2 regions of the Shewanella sp. SR43-8 genome follow, and region 2 is predicted to be linked to the other one. Evidence: riboswitches for the same ligand, from Rfam matches in the RefSeq annotation. Region 2 holds a riboswitch; the other holds the start of a gene.

Region 1 (7,839 bases), on a different contig from region 2:
TTCGGTAACATGCCCGATGCAAAAATGGATTACAGCTTAATTCCTACTGTAGTCTTTAGCCATCCACCCATAGGTACTATGGGCTTAACAGAGCCTGAAGCGGCTGAAAAATATGGCCAAGACAATATTAAGGTTTATACCTCGACATTTACTTCAATGTACTCTGCAGTAACCGCACATCGCCAAGCCTGTAAAATGAAGCTAGTGTGTGCAGGTGATAATGAAGTCGTCGTTGGTATTCACGGTATCGGCTTTGGTATGGACGAAATACTACAAGGCTTTGGCGTGGCCATGAAAATGGGCGCGACTAAAGCAGATTTTGACTCAGTAGTAGCAATACACCCAACGGGTGCTGAAGAATTTGTTACCATGAGATAAGCTACTGATAATCAATAAAAAACCGTGAACTCCTTAATCGATATTCACGGTTTTTTTATCTTTATTTAAACCTAAAAAAGAGCTTTAAACCTATTTGAATCTCTTAATATGATGTTCCGATTTTACAATTCAGTCCATGCTACCGCCCAAGAGGCTCCTACGCCCGGCTCATAACTGGTAGCAGAAGCTGACCACTGCATACAGTAGCCGCCGTATGGGAAAGGTTTACATTGATAAACCTTACCTGTCTTAGGCTGCAAAACCTTAGTACCGGTAACATAACGCGTCACTTCAGCTGGAAACACGAAGTCGGCTTCTGGTACTGGTAGCTCATCCTTTAAAAACACATCAAAGTTCTGCTGGATGACATCCCCTTGCTGAGGTTCACCTTTAACTTGTAAGTGATAATGGCCAACTTTAGGTGCTACAACCTCCAGCACTAAACTCGCATTGGTATTATTAACCGCTTGACTCACAAATCCAGATGCAACGCCATCATGATTAAATAAATAAGCTGACACTTGCATAGCGGAATTGGTTGTCACATCAAAACTCACTTGAGCCGCACCATCGTTGATTTGAATTGCATCAGCAAGCGAGGTCACATCGAGTTGATTCCCTGGGGCAGGCGCTAAATCAAACTCGACTTCGACACGCTCAATACCTGAGTCAGTTAGGGTAAAAATATCATTTTTACCGTAAACCGGCATGATACTGCCAGCAGCATTCTTTTGTCCTGCTTTGAGTTGTGATTGCTGCGCATTAATAGTGCTGGCAAGAAGGAAAGGCCAATTCTGTTTATCACCTTGAGTCGCATCGGTAATTGTAATCGTGGTTTGCTTAGAGAGCTGCTCGCCATTAGCATCAAATACCCTGGTCATCACTTTGTCACCAGCCTTGAGATCCAGTGACGGATTAATGTCACCCACATCTTGCCATTCGTTAGGGATTCCCGGGCCTGAACTCAAATTGACATCAATAGCATTATAGAAACTATTGCTGGTGTCACCGACTTGCCATACGGCTAAAATAACGTGGTAACCACTTAGTCCCTCTGGCACATAACAGTCATGAGTAACTAATTTAGGTGGCTGAACCATGCCACCATCGACCACACAAAAAGGCTCTAAATCGAAACTCGCGCGGCTTAAGGCTTGGTTTTGGTCCCACCCCTGGCGAGTAATATAATAGCGCCAGTTACGGGTGACATGGTTAGCGGTAAACTGCCAAGTAAATTGCTGCCATCCGGCGTTGATATCCGTTTTAGACCAACGGACCGGACTCTGAACATCTAGAGGAGAAAAGGCACCATTTGCAGCGCTCGCTAACTTACCATCTTCAGGGCCTAATTCAGGGAATCCCGAAGGCCCTTCAACACTTTGTGGCTCCCACTGAACGGCGCCACAGCTTGCATTATTGCCAGTTTTACAAGCGTATGAGCGTGACTCTGGCGATAGCACATAACCATGCGCTTCAACAGACAGACTGACGAAAGAATTTGCAGCCATGAGTGAGGCTGCGAGTAGGCTTAATTTAGAAACATGAGGTAAAACAGGAAGATTTGCCACTTAAATGCACTCCATTGGTTACCTATTACTTAAAAATAAGTGATAGGCCTCGATATCAATATCAAAGTGGTATTTTGGCAAACAACAGCGTTAAAAAAACGGCTGTTCGTTTCACGCAGAACCTGAGCTCTGCGGCAACTCCGCTATCTTAGTTTCGTAAAAATTAATTTACCACCTTAGACCGGAAGCTTTGCGTCCTAACTTTTCAATTAGTTTGCCAAATACTATGAGTGTTAGCTTGGTGATAACGCTATTTATAACAAGGTATCAACTAACACGACTAACCTAACAACAAATATCAACCGTGTCAAAAAATATAAAAACAATAAATACAAACACTTAAAAAGTACATTCAGTGTTGGCGTGGGCTCAAGGCGACATGATTTTTATCTGCTACTCTCTAGCATTTAGGAGCTCAGGTTCATGCTGTTGTAAACATAGCATCGCCATATTTTACTGATGTACTAAAACACGATTGTGTGAGTAGATAGGTAGGTGGGCCATTATCGATTTTAGTTTAGAAAACGCTTAAATGACTGCGATTAATAATTGTCCCAAGCTGGCCAAATGCGCTCCAGAGCAAGCCGTTAACTGAAGTTAAGGGATCCATGCCGTGCATGGCATTTAGAGTTCAAGAGCGAAGATAAATTATTTATGCGGGTTTACCGGCTAGCCACTGCAAGAATGTATTAATCGTGGGCATGCGTTTGTGTGAATGGCCCATGAGCTGGGTCATGGCAAAACTAAACTGGTAGTACATTTCAGCATCGTCGGGATGCTTTTGTGCATCGTCACTGTTGATCATAGCACCGCGTAAATAGTCACAAAGCAACTCACCACGATTAAAGCCACCAACCTCACCAATCTCTGTCAGGGTTTGTGCATTCCATTGTTGATATTGTTTAAGTACTCGCTCAAAACGGGCACGATAATAATCGCTGGCTTGTATTAGTATTGACTCGTTGGGGATCACTCTAGCAATAACAAATGATTGTTCTGATAAAATACGGTACAAACGTTGGCAATGATGAAAAATAAACCGTAAATAGGGATCACTATATTGCTGTGTATCTTGTTCGGCTTGAATTAACCAATGACGATAATCTGCACTGGCTACGGCCACAATTAAATCGGCCTCTGAGGTAAAGTGATTATAAATAGTGCCCTTGGATATCTGGCTGGCTTGAACTAGATGCGAGCGGCATAAATCAAAGGTTTTATGGCCTTTTAAACAACGTTGTGACACTTCAATCAAGTAGTTCCCACGATCCTCCCAGCTACCCATTCCTTACTCCAAGATATTTTAATTAAATAACCATTAACACCTCACAGTTACACTATAGCAAGCTTTGTGGATAGCCTAAATTGAGTAATACTTATACCACTATGAACTTACTCAATAGCCCATGTTAAAAATTGACTTACTTGAAAGTTTTATCGCTGTTGCTGAATGTGGCAACTTGTCAAAAGCGGCTGATAAAATTTGCCGAACCCAATCAACGTTGAGCCTACAAGTTAAAAAGCTTGAAGAAAGTGTCGGTCAAACTTTGCTGATTAGGGACAACAAAGGCGTCACCTTGACCGAGTCAGGTGAAACCTTGCTGAGCTATGCCTATAAAATGATGCAACTTAACTTACAGGCACTTGATGAGTTAAAAGATTGTCAAAATCGCGAAGTGATCCGCCTTGGTGTGCCAACCGATTTTATCAAGTGCTACCTAAGCAGCTGCTTATTAGAGTTTATTCGTGAATTTACCAATATTGAATTAGTTATCGATACCGATGTAAGTGGCAATTTATATAAACGACTCCATCAAGGCGAGTTTGACGTGATAGTCGCAACTCACTGGCAAGCCCCCGTCAACGGCGAACTGTTATTTACGCGCCGCTTTCATTGGGCCGCAGCAGCTAACGGTAACGCCCATAAAAACAAAACCATCCCCGTGGGCTTATACCCAGAAAACTGCCCTATTCGAGCACAAGTATTCGCCAATCATCAATTATCTATGCGTCCGATAAGGGTATTACTGTCAACACCATCCCCACAAGCGTTATCGATGGCGGTCGAAAATGATCTTGTGATTGCACCGGTAGCCGAATTTAGAATAAACGATAAAATGCAAATTTTAGATCCACTTGAACATGGCTTACCGCCACTGCCGATGTTTAACGAATCACTTTACCTCAACCCAGAGACTCAAACCTATGCGACCTTGCAATTAATTAATTTAATAAAAGCCAATGTTGAGCATAAAGGCTATCAAATCAACTAACATCACTACTATACCAAGCCGCATACTGTGAGGTTACAGAATCAAGCTGCCAAACAAAAAGGCCAATAACACACTCGATACTATGGTCACTACGCCTGGGATTAAAAATGGGTGGTTAAACACCGCCTTGCCAATACGAGTGGAGCCAGTGTCATCCATTTCTACCGCCGCCAATAACGTCGGATAAGTCGGTAATACAAATAACGCACTCACCGCCGCAAACGAAGCAACTGCCGTTAATGGACTCACCCCAATTGCCAATGCAGCTGGCATTAACGCTTTAGTGGTCGCACCTTGAGAATAGAGCAACATAGAAGCAAAAAATAATGCCACCGATAATAACCATGGCTGACTTTGAAGCAAGGTTCCCGCAACCGCTTTTATCTCGTCAATATGATTAGACACAAAGGTGTCACCCAACCAAGCTACGCCCAACACACAAATACACGCTGACATGCCCGACTTAAACGTTGATGCATTAGAAATCTTGCTGGCATCTAAACGGCAAAACCAAGTGATCGCCGCTGCGGCAGATAGCATAAACAACATAATCGCCACATCGCGCGACAGCACTGGGTTCACAATTAAGCCCACTTTGTCAGAAATGGCTGTGGCGTAAGACATTACCGCCACTATCGCGACTAGAAAAATAGCCACCGACCTTCTAGCGCCAGGTTGCAAAGTGACTTGGGTTTCACCCCGAATATTGACGAGTCCGCTGGCTAAACGCTGTTGATAAATGGGGTCTTGCGCTAACGGTTTACCGAGCATCGAGGCAACAGCGGCACCAATTAAACAAGCAATAAAGGTTGAAGGGATGCATACGGCTAATAGCACTAAATAATCCACCCCGAACGGTTCTAAAATACCCGAGAAAAACACCACTGCGGCAGAAATAGGAGAGGCCGTGATGGCAACTTGCGAGGCGACAACTGCGATAGATAGAGGCCGAGATGGTCGTATGCCCTGCTCTTTGGCGACTTCGGCTATAACTGGTAATGTCGAGAATGCAGTGTGGCCCGTTCCGGCAAATAAGGTCATAAAATACGTTACCATTGGCGCTAAAAATGTGATGTGCTTAGGGTGTTTACGCAGTAGTTTCTCCGCTATTGACACCAAATACTCCATTCCTCCTGCCTCTTGCATCGCAGCAATCGCGGTGATCACTGACATAATAATCAGCATCACGTCGATAGGGATCGCACCAGGTGTTAATCCTAAACCGACGGTAAGAATTAATACCCCTACGCCGCCAGCAAAACCTATCCCTATACTGCCCATTCTTGCACCAAGGTAAATAGACCCAAGCACAATTATTATTTCTATTATCATCATAGTGTTAACTCTATTCAAACCAAAATACGTCAATGAAATAGCAGCGATTGCTACTTTAAAGATCGCGATATTACTCTGTTGAGCTTGGCCGAATGTAGACCTGGATCAATTAACGCTACTGAAAGGCATAAGATGAGTTTTATTAGCAGTTTTATTAACCATTTTTTGCTAATGATGTAATAAAAGACAGCGGTTAGTGTTAGTGGAAATAGAAAAATACCAATCCAAGGATTGGCATTTAAGAGATAAAAGTGAAACGTGACTATCTAACGAATCAACTAGCAATTAAAAATAGTAACCAAAATTGATATTAATACGATGATCCCAGCTGTCGCCGATTTCAGGTAGGCCAACATGGCCATTATCAAGCGTAGAGGCATACATATTCTTACCCATAATAAAATCAATCATGGTGTATGTTGGTCCGGAAGATAACGCAACCCCAGTAACATTTTGGTAGCTGCTATCGTAGTCTTCATTGTCAACATCGGGGGTTACCACGCCAAAGTCATTATAGATTTTTGCACTGCCCCAGCTGGTAGTGATCGTTTTAGCAATGTTTATGCTATAAGCTTGCGCTTTAGACGCAATTTCGTATTGCCAATTATAAGCCGATACCGCAAGCTTGTTATCGTCTAACGCATCTGCTGCATTGTACTCATATTGCATTGCCTGTAACTGCAACGCCCAACCTTTATAACTACTGTCAAGATGTAAGGCGACGGCATATCTATCACCATTATTACCCGTATTACTATTATAAATTTGCCCCACCTCGACCGAAGCACCGACCACGGTTTTACCGCCTTCATACTCCATAGCATAGGTTTGACGTAAGTTTAATTGGTTAGTTTCTTCATTGTAATAGTCGGTACCGTTGACCTGACCAGAATATAAGTCTGTTGAATATCGTTCATTACGACTGGCACCATATTCAGCGCCTTTATAAAATGCAAACTCAGTCCCCCAACCATTATTTGAATAAACAGTTTTAATACCTGCATCATAGTCGTCTTCAAAACCTAAATAATACGGTACGCCAAACCAAAAACTATTTGAAATAAAACCCGGGTTACCAAATGGCACTTGATTTATACCAATTTGAACTTGCCACTCTGGTGAGTAATCATAAAAAGCATAGCCATACCTTAATGCCTCCCAACCATCATAAAATCGATATTCAGAAGATAAACCCCAATCATCTAATTTGCCGTTGAATTTAACTGACGCCATTTCAAAAGTTAAATCACCTGATTTATCTTTAGAACTATCACTATATTGTTTATATGAATAATTAGCTCTTAACGTACCGGAAACGTTAATTCCATCTTCAACATCTTGTGCTATTGAGTAACAAGAAACCATACTCAGTGATACTAAAGAAGATAATAAAGATAACTTTAATAATTTCATTTTATTGTATTCCTAATTCGATAATTAATAATTTGGCAGTTACCATTTAATTTTTGTTAAGTCACATTGAATAACTTCATCTTTATGAGCGGGTGTACCGGGTTTATTAGCTGACTCACAAAGCAATGTGGTGCCATAATCATTACGCTTGTCGTTTGCATTGCTTCTTGCCCAAACAGATACGATTGCGCGCTCTTGTGGTTTAGCTTCACAGCTGCCATCGACTTCAAAGGCATGAATAGTGTTTTGATGAAAATACATGAGTGGATCGATAACAGCACTGCCTGACAGCCACATGGTCTGCCCATTGTGTTGGCCTGCATCAAACTGAACTTGTCTGACTTTGTCGTCTTCTTTAACAGTGTTAATTAACGGTGAATCTTCGCGCACTGCAAAACTCTTAAATTCATTCGCACACGCAGGCACTCGCATATTGTAATAAATTTCAGATATTGCATGGTTATGATATGGGTATAAAGTGTCAACTGATTGCACTGTCATACCGACTTCTGCACCAACCTTTTCTCCGTTAATTTCGTCTATGCGTAATAGTCCCCAGTGACCAAAAATTTCGGCATAGGCATAACCACCACGTATGTTGTTGAAGTTTTTATCATTACGCTTACTTTCTTCGGCATACATTGGGTACCAACCTGCAGCAGCCCATAAGTTAGGTAATGCATTGGCACTAATATCTGTTGGGAACGCTGAGGGCATCTTCACTTCATCACCCGTCACCATTTTGGTAAAGTTTTTAGTAAACTGTTTACCAAGTTTACGGACTTCTTTATTAGTCACTTTAGTATCAAAAAAGGTCTCAAATGTTGTGCGTTTAAGCCATTTCGCTACGGGGGAGTTTTGGGCTAATTGGC
Region 2 (7,839 bases):
GCGACTGCCCAACGCCGGGTAATTTCTGCATCGTTACTGCTACGATTGCCACTAACACGAACTTTATATTGTTGCTGATCTCGATTAAACGACCATAAATCATGATCACGTTGGTCTAATTTAAAAATTAAACAGTTATGTTGGCTTAACTGTGCCAAGGTTTCTGGCATGCCATGTTGCGCAATATAACCAGGCGAAGCACATAAAATACGTCGAGTATTACAAATCGTAAATGCCACTTGGTTAGAATCAGGCGGCTGACCATAACGCAAAGCAACATCAATTTTATCATGTAAGAAATGACTCAAATTGTCGCCAATATCTAACTTAATCGACAAATTAGGATAATCATTTAAAAAGCCATCTAACCATGGCAATAACACATTACGGCCAAAATCCGATGATACAGAAACGGTTAACTCGCCCGAAATAGTCCCTTTTTCACTCGCCAATGCTTGCTCACCTAACAGCAAGCTAGCTAATGCTTCACGACAATGAATAAGGTAACGCTCACCCTGCGCAGTTAACCGTAAGCTTCTAGTTGTACGAATAAACAGCACTGCATCTAATTGTTTCTCCAAGCGCTTTAATCCGGCACTCGCGGCGGCAGCTGAAATATCTAACTCAACTGCAGCGCCTGCAATGCTGCCACAATCAGCCACCCTAACAAACAAGCTTAAATCGTTAATTAACATCTGTCATCCCAGCGTAAATACTCGGTTATTTTGCTTGTGTCAGCCTCATCTTTACCAAAAATAATTTGGTAAAGATACAAATATTACCCTGTTAATTTTAACAATAAATTAGGCCACAATAACCAAAACCTAGCATTCAGCACGTATAAACTCAGCATAACTGACACTCTTCACCACTCAAGGAGTCACAATGAAAGCGATTGGATACTATCAAGCAGGCAATATTGATGCGATAAATGCACTTCAAGATATTGAAATTGCAACGCCAGTGGCCACTGGGCATGACTTATTAATTGAAGTACAAGCCATAGCCGTTAACCCTGTAGATGCAAAAGTTCGTCAAGCAAGACAGCCTGCAGAAGGCCAGCCTAACATCATTGGTTATGATGCAGTGGGTACCGTCAAAGCCATTGGTGATCAGGTCAGTTTATTCAAAGTTGGCGATAAAGTATGGTATGCAGGTGACATTACTCGCCAAGGAAGCAACGCCGAATATCAGTTGGTTGACGAACGGATAGTGGGTCATAAACCGCAATCATTAACAGATGCACAAGCGGCAGCATTACCGTTAACCACCATTACCGCATGGGAAATTTTATTTGATCGCTTGGGCTTACCTAAAGATGGCAGCGCAACAGATGCGCGGATTATGATTATAGGTGCAGCCGGTGGTGTCGGGTCTATTTTAGTGCAATTGGCAGCTAAACTTACTGGCGCTAAAGTGATTGCTACAGCCTCTCGTCAGCAAAGCCGCGATTGGGTTCTGAGCTTAGGAGCCGATGTTGTGATCGACCACAGTAAACCCTTATCAACTGAGTTAAATAATGCCGGTTTTGATAACGTGACCCATGTTATCAGTTTAAATCACACCGACAGTCACTTTGACGAAATCGTCGCATCGCTTCAGCCACAGGGCAAAATAGCCTTAATTGACGATCCCCTACAACCAATCGACATTATGAAGCTAAAACTAAAAAGCATTTCACTGCATTGGGAATTAATGTTTACCCGTAGCATGTTCGCTACCGACGATATGATTGCCCAACACCACTTACTCAATGAAGTGAGCCAACTCATTGATGCCGGCACGATAAAAAGCACTCTGGGCGAACATTATGGTCACATCAATGCCGCTAACTTGACCCGTGCCCACCAGCAAATAGAAACTAACACGAGTGTCGGGAAAATAGTCCTGGAAGGATTTGTAGCTTAACGCTCTGCTTCGTTAATCCGCAGTACCTCATCACTTAATCGCGCTGCATGTTTTGCATCCAGCGCGTTTTTTTATCTAAACACGGCCGTGAAGGATCCCTCTTCACCGAGCTAATAACCAATAAACTCTCACCTAAACGAGCATCTTAAAATAACTTGGGTATAATAAGCGCCAATTTGATACTACTTTTACCACAGTTAGGAAAACCCCATGGCTTGGATCCAATTACGTATTCACACTCATCGCGATAATGCCGACATGCTTGGCGACTTATTAATGGATCAAGGCTCGCTTTCCATCACTTACGAAGATGGCCAAGATGAACCTATTTTTGAACCCAAGCTTGGTGAAACACCGCTGTGGCAAGACACTGTTATGATTGCATTATTTGATGCAGGCACAGACTTAGCGCCAACCATAGAGTTTTTAGAATCTATGCCATTTCTGGGTAAAGGTTTTACTCATAAAATTGAACAAGTCGAAGACAAAGACTGGATCCGCGAGTGGATGGACAGCTTTCACCCAATCCAATTTGGTCAACGCTTATGGATATGCCCAAGCTGGCGTGAAATTCCTGACCCGACCGCGGTTAACGTTATTCTCGATCCTGGTTTAGCCTTTGGTACTGGCACCCACCCTACTACGGCCTTGTGTTTAGAATGGTTAGACAGCCTAGATTTATCAAACCAAGAAGTTATCGACTTTGGTTGTGGTTCAGGCATTTTGGCCATTGCAGCAATTAAACTCGGAGCTAAGAAAGTCACGGGTGTTGATATTGACTATCAAGCTATTGACGCCTCAAAAGCCAATGCAGAACGGAACGATGTCGTCGATCAACTGGCTTTATACTTACCAGAAGATCAACCTGCCAACTTACAAGCAGACGTATTAGTCGCCAATATTCTTGCTGGCCCGTTAAAAGAACTCGCGCCATTGATAGCAGAAAAAGTACGTGTGGGCGGTAAACTGGCACTATCGGGTTTATTACAAGAACAAGCACAAGAAGTATCCGACTTTTACAGCCAATGGTTCGTCATGGATCCGGTTAGCAACAAAGAAGACTGGAGCCGCTTAACAGGGGTGCGTAAGTAGTCTACTCGCAAGCCTAAAATGCACTCAATTATGGGCTATATTTTGAGCTAATTGAGTGCATCCATCCTAGTTTACAGGTTATTAACATTGTTTATTGACACTTGTATACAGGAAAAAGTCTCTCTGCAACTCGCACCAGTGCTCAAAAATAACCGAAATTTGCCATTTATTAGTCAAAGATGTGACGGCTAATAAAAGTCAAGCAAAAAAGTTGCATTTAGGTCATTTATTGACCTTTTCACAAGCGTAAAAAAGGGCTACTATAGCGCCCCTTTGGAGAGCAAGGTGAAGTTCGCAATGCAAATTGGCCCGTATCAACTGTCAAATCAGCTGATTGTGGCACCAATGGCAGGTGTCACCGATCAGGCCTTCCGAAATCTCTGCTTACGCTATGGCGCAGCTTTAGCCGTATCAGAAATGCTTTCATCTAATCCTGAGGTTTGGGATAGCGATAAAAGCCGCCAGCGCATGATGCATTCTGGTGAAGAAGGTATACGCTCCGTACAAATAGCAGGTGCAGACCCTGATTTAATGGCTAACGCTGCCAAGTTCAACGTTGAACAAGGTGCGCATATCATTGATATCAATATGGGTTGTCCAGCAAAGAAAGTGAATAAAAAGTTTGCGGGTTCAGCGCTAATGCAAAGCCCAAGCTTAGTAAAAGAGATTTTACAAGCCGTGGTTGCTGCAGTAGATGTGCCAGTAACGTTAAAGATCCGCACAGGTTGGGAGCCTGAACATCGTAATGGTGTTGAAATAGCCCAAATTGCTGAAGATTGTGGCATTGTCTCGCTCGCCGTTCACGGCCGAACCAGACAATGCATGTACAAAGGCTTTGCTGAGTACGACACCATTAAAGCAATTAAGCAGACTGTCTCAATTCCTGTTGTCGCCAACGGGGACATCGACACACCAGAGAAGGCCAAGTTTGTGCTTGACTACACTGGCGTTGACGCCCTGATGATTGGAAGAGGTGCACAAGGAAGGCCATGGATTTTTAAAGAAATCCTATATTACTTGGAAACAGGTAAAAAGTTAGCGCCAATTAAGGCAGAAGAGCAACGCACTGTGATGCTTGAACACCTTAATAAACTTTATGACTTATATGGCGAATACAAAGGTGTCCGATTTGCTAGAAAGCATGTCGGGTGGTACCTAAACCATGAGGAACAGCGCCAATTTCGTGCTGACTTCAATCGGCTTGAAACCGCTGCCCAGCAACATTCCCTCGTAGAATGTTATTTTGATGAATTAGTTTAGAATTTAATAAAGAGCAGAATAGAATGTTTGATCAGACAACTAACACAGAAGTTCACCAGCTTACCGTAGGCAAAATCGAAACAGCAAACGGCACTATCAAGCCGCAGTTATTACGTGACGCAGTAAAACGTGCCGTGACTAACTTCTTCTCTCAGTTAGACGGTCAGGAAGCTTCTGAAGTATATGAAATGGTATTGTGCGAAGTTGAAGCACCTTTACTAGACATCATCATGCAACACACTCGTGGCAACCAAACGCGCGCTGCTAATATGTTAGGTATCAACCGTGGTACTTTACGTAAGAAATTAAAGAAATACGGCATGAACTAAGACCTAGCGTCTAAGTGATTGTAATGAAACGGGCTTATCAGTAATGATAAGCCCGTTTTGCTTATATGTACCTTCATATGTACCCTGAGTAAATTCCTTACAAAGTAACGTAAATAAAAACTCATACTCCTGATCCACCCAAAATCAAAAACTCGCAACATCCTAAATAGCCTAATGAGTTCTCAATCATGATGAATGCATCGCTGATCTCAACCTTGATGAATTTCTTAATGAATTTGAACTAAGGCTAACGCTCTTCAATAGCCCAACCTTTTCAAATAAAATAAAACTCGCAGATGATAAAAAGTGGCAACAGTTGCTAGATGGTAACCCTAACACTTAATGTTTAACGCTTAAGTATTTTTCTTATTTTTTGACACCTTGATTTTCAACCAAAAAATACTTCATTAATTACAAATCCTTAACTAAAAATAAACAGAAGCATTTGATTTTCATCATTGTCAAAAAAACATCACATATAAAAATATTTATCTTAATCGGATTATTTCATTGCATTTTTATAAAAGTTAAGACTATGCTAATGAAACAAATGACAACGCTGTCACTTGTTTGAGAAAGGCAAACCAATTGAAAGATTGGGACGCAAAGCCTCCGGTCTAAGGGGAATTTAGTACCTATGATAGCGGGGACACCACAGGGATCCTTCTTCATGCATTTTTGACGCATGAGTTTTAGAAAGAACAGCTGTCCTGTTCGCGTTTTTTGCCTTATTGGTTTAAATAATTCAATAGGGAAGTCTCATGTTTAATACACGTATTTCAACATTAGCGTTGATTATTTCATCTTCGTTATCTGCACATGTTATCGCTGCCACTCCGGGTAAACCCACTATTGGTTGGGGTGAAACAAAATTTGCTATCATCGAGGTTGATCAAGCCGCAACAGCCTACAACCTATTAGTGAAAGTCAAAGATGCAGCGGATGTATCAGTAAACTGGAATCTTTGGAGTGGTGATGTTGGCACTGTGGCGAAAGTACTGCTTGATGGTAATGCGGTATGGGAAGGCCCTTCGAGTGCGTCTGGCTCTGCAAGTTTCAAGGTACAGCAAGGTGGCCGCTATCAAATGCAAGTTCAGCTGTGTAACAGCGATGGTTGTACGGCGAGCGATGCCAAAGAAATTATGGTCGCAGATACAGATGGCAGCCACTTAGTGCCACTCAATGCTCCGCTTAAAGAAAACAACCGTCCCTATGCCAATAAATCAGGCAAAGTGGTCGGCAGTTACTTTGTTGAATGGGGGGTGTACGGCCGAAAATTCGCGGTCGATAAGATCCCTGCACAAAATTTAACTCATATTTTATATGGTTTTATCCCAATATGCGGCGGGGATGGTATCAACGACAGCTTGAAAGAAATCGACGGCAGTTTCCAAGCGCTGCAACGTGCCTGTAGTGGCCGTGCTGACTTTAAAGTCGCTATCCACGATCCTTGGGCGGCGGTCCAAATGCCTCAGGCTGGTGTGAGTGATTTTTCTGATCCTTATAAAGGCAATTTCGGCCAATTGATGGCACTTAAGCAAGCTTATCCTGATTTGAAAATTTTGCCTTCTGTTGGCGGCTGGACATTATCCGATCCATTCTATTTTCTAGGAGATAAAACCAAGCGTGATGTTTTTGTGGCATCAGTTAAAGAATTCTTACAAACGTGGAAATTTTTCGATGGTGTAGACATTGATTGGGAGTTCCCCGGGGGGAGCGGTGCAAACCCAAGTTTAGGTAATGCTAATGATGGCGAAACCTATGTCATTTTGATGCGAGAACTGCGGGCCATGTTAGATGAGTTAAGCGCTGAAACGGGACGAAGTTATGAACTGACCTCAGCCATTAGCGCTGGTGACGATAAAATTGCCAAAGTTGATTATCAAGCTGCCCAGCAATACATGGATTACATCTTTTTAATGAGCTACGACTTCAACGGCGGCTGGACCAATACCGAACTTGGCCATCAAACCAATTTGTATGAAGCCAGTTGGGATCCTGATACCCGCTACACCACAGACAAAGGGGTGAAAAACCTTTTAGCGCAAGGTGTTACGCCTGGTAAAATTGTGGTCGGTGCGGCTATGTATGGCCGTGGTTGGACTGGCGTTAATGGCTACACTGGCAATAATCCATTCACGGGTACGGCCACCGGTAAAGTAAAAGGCACATGGGAAGATGGCGTGGTGGATTATCGCCAGATCGTGAATGAGTACATGGGGAGCGGTTGGACTTATAACTACGATGAAACCGCCGAAGCACCGTCAGTGTTTAACCCAACGACAGGCGATTTGATTACCTTTGACGATCCTCGTTCGGTAAAAGCCAAAGGCCAATATGTGTTATCAAATCAACTTGGAGGACTATTCGCCTGGGAAATTGATGCTGATAATGGCGATATTCTTAATGCGATGCACGAAGGTCTTGGCCACGGTGAAGGCACTACGCCACCGGTGAATAAAGCCCCTATTGCCAATGCTGGAGCAGACATATCAGTAACTGGCCCTGCCGATGTAACTCTCAATGGCAATGGTTCACGTGATCCTGAAAATGGCGCCCTAACGTATCTTTGGACACAAGTATCCGGCCCAACGATAACTCTCGCTAACGCGGATATGGCCAATGTCATTATCCCATTAGAAGCCACTCTGACCGATGTCGTCTATGGTTTTAGCCTTCAAGTAACGGATCCTCAAAGTGCATCGGCAACAGATTCAGTCCTTTTAACGAATAAGGCGGATGCGCCTAACCAAGCCCCAGTCGTGAGTGTGGCTGCGACAGCCATTGTCGAAGCCGGTAAGTCTGTCAGTATTGTAGCCAATGCCTCTGATGCCGATGGTGATGCACTCACTTACAACTGGACAGTGCCAGCAGATGTTTCTGCAACAGGACAAAATAGTGCCACGCTAATCGTCACAGGTGCCAATGTCACAGAGTCGACGAGCTACTTATTAAGCGTGTTAGTTTCTGATGGTGCTTTAGATGCCAATGGCTCAACCACATTGACAGTCACACCTAAGGTAATCGGTGGGGGCTGTGATGCAACCGACCCTAATGCGGATCAATATCCTACTTGGCAAGCCAACGTGGTTTACAACACGGGTGATACCCTTAGCTACAGTAGTTTAGTTTGGAAAGCTAAGTACTGGACTCAAGGCAATAAGCCTTCCCGCACTGCGGATCAATGGCAGCTAATAAGTGAAGTTGAGTTAGGTTGGGATGCTACCATTGCCTATAGCGGTGGCGCTAC

Evidence for each region. A riboswitch is a leader RNA that binds a small molecule or an ion and turns the genes downstream of it on or off. The one in region 2 is predicted to bind cyclic di-GMP.
Region 1: linked by a shared signal. The riboswitch ahead of gbpA (N-acetylglucosamine-binding protein GbpA) and the one ahead of H5114_RS14905 (glycosyl hydrolase family 18 protein) in region 2 are both predicted to bind cyclic di-GMP.

The regions. Positions count from the first base shown of each region.
Region 1 covers NZ_JACJDX010000009.1:130,369-138,207, reverse strand. Annotated here, with positions in the region: gene gorA (glutathione-disulfide reductase) at 1-378, shown strand, start outside; gene gbpA (N-acetylglucosamine-binding protein GbpA) at 501-1,946, opposite strand; cyclic di-GMP riboswitch class I at 2,077-2,175, opposite strand; gene H5114_RS13295 (TetR/AcrR family transcriptional regulator) at 2,599-3,231, opposite strand; gene H5114_RS13290 (LysR family transcriptional regulator) at 3,353-4,219, shown strand; gene H5114_RS13285 (anaerobic C4-dicarboxylate transporter) at 4,253-5,554, opposite strand; gene H5114_RS13280 (hypothetical protein) at 5,840-6,967, opposite strand; gene H5114_RS13275 (hypothetical protein) at 7,007-7,839, opposite strand, start outside.
Region 2 covers NZ_JACJDX010000011.1:18,980-26,818, reverse strand. Annotated here, with positions in the region: gene H5114_RS14930 (LysR family transcriptional regulator) at 1-695, opposite strand, end outside; gene H5114_RS14925 (zinc-binding alcohol dehydrogenase family protein) at 886-1,908, shown strand; gene prmA (50S ribosomal protein L11 methyltransferase) at 2,119-3,000, shown strand; gene dusB (tRNA dihydrouridine synthase DusB) at 3,298-4,260, shown strand; gene fis (DNA-binding transcriptional regulator Fis) at 4,284-4,589, shown strand; cyclic di-GMP riboswitch class I at 5,158-5,246, shown strand; gene H5114_RS14905 (glycosyl hydrolase family 18 protein) at 5,351-7,839, shown strand, end outside.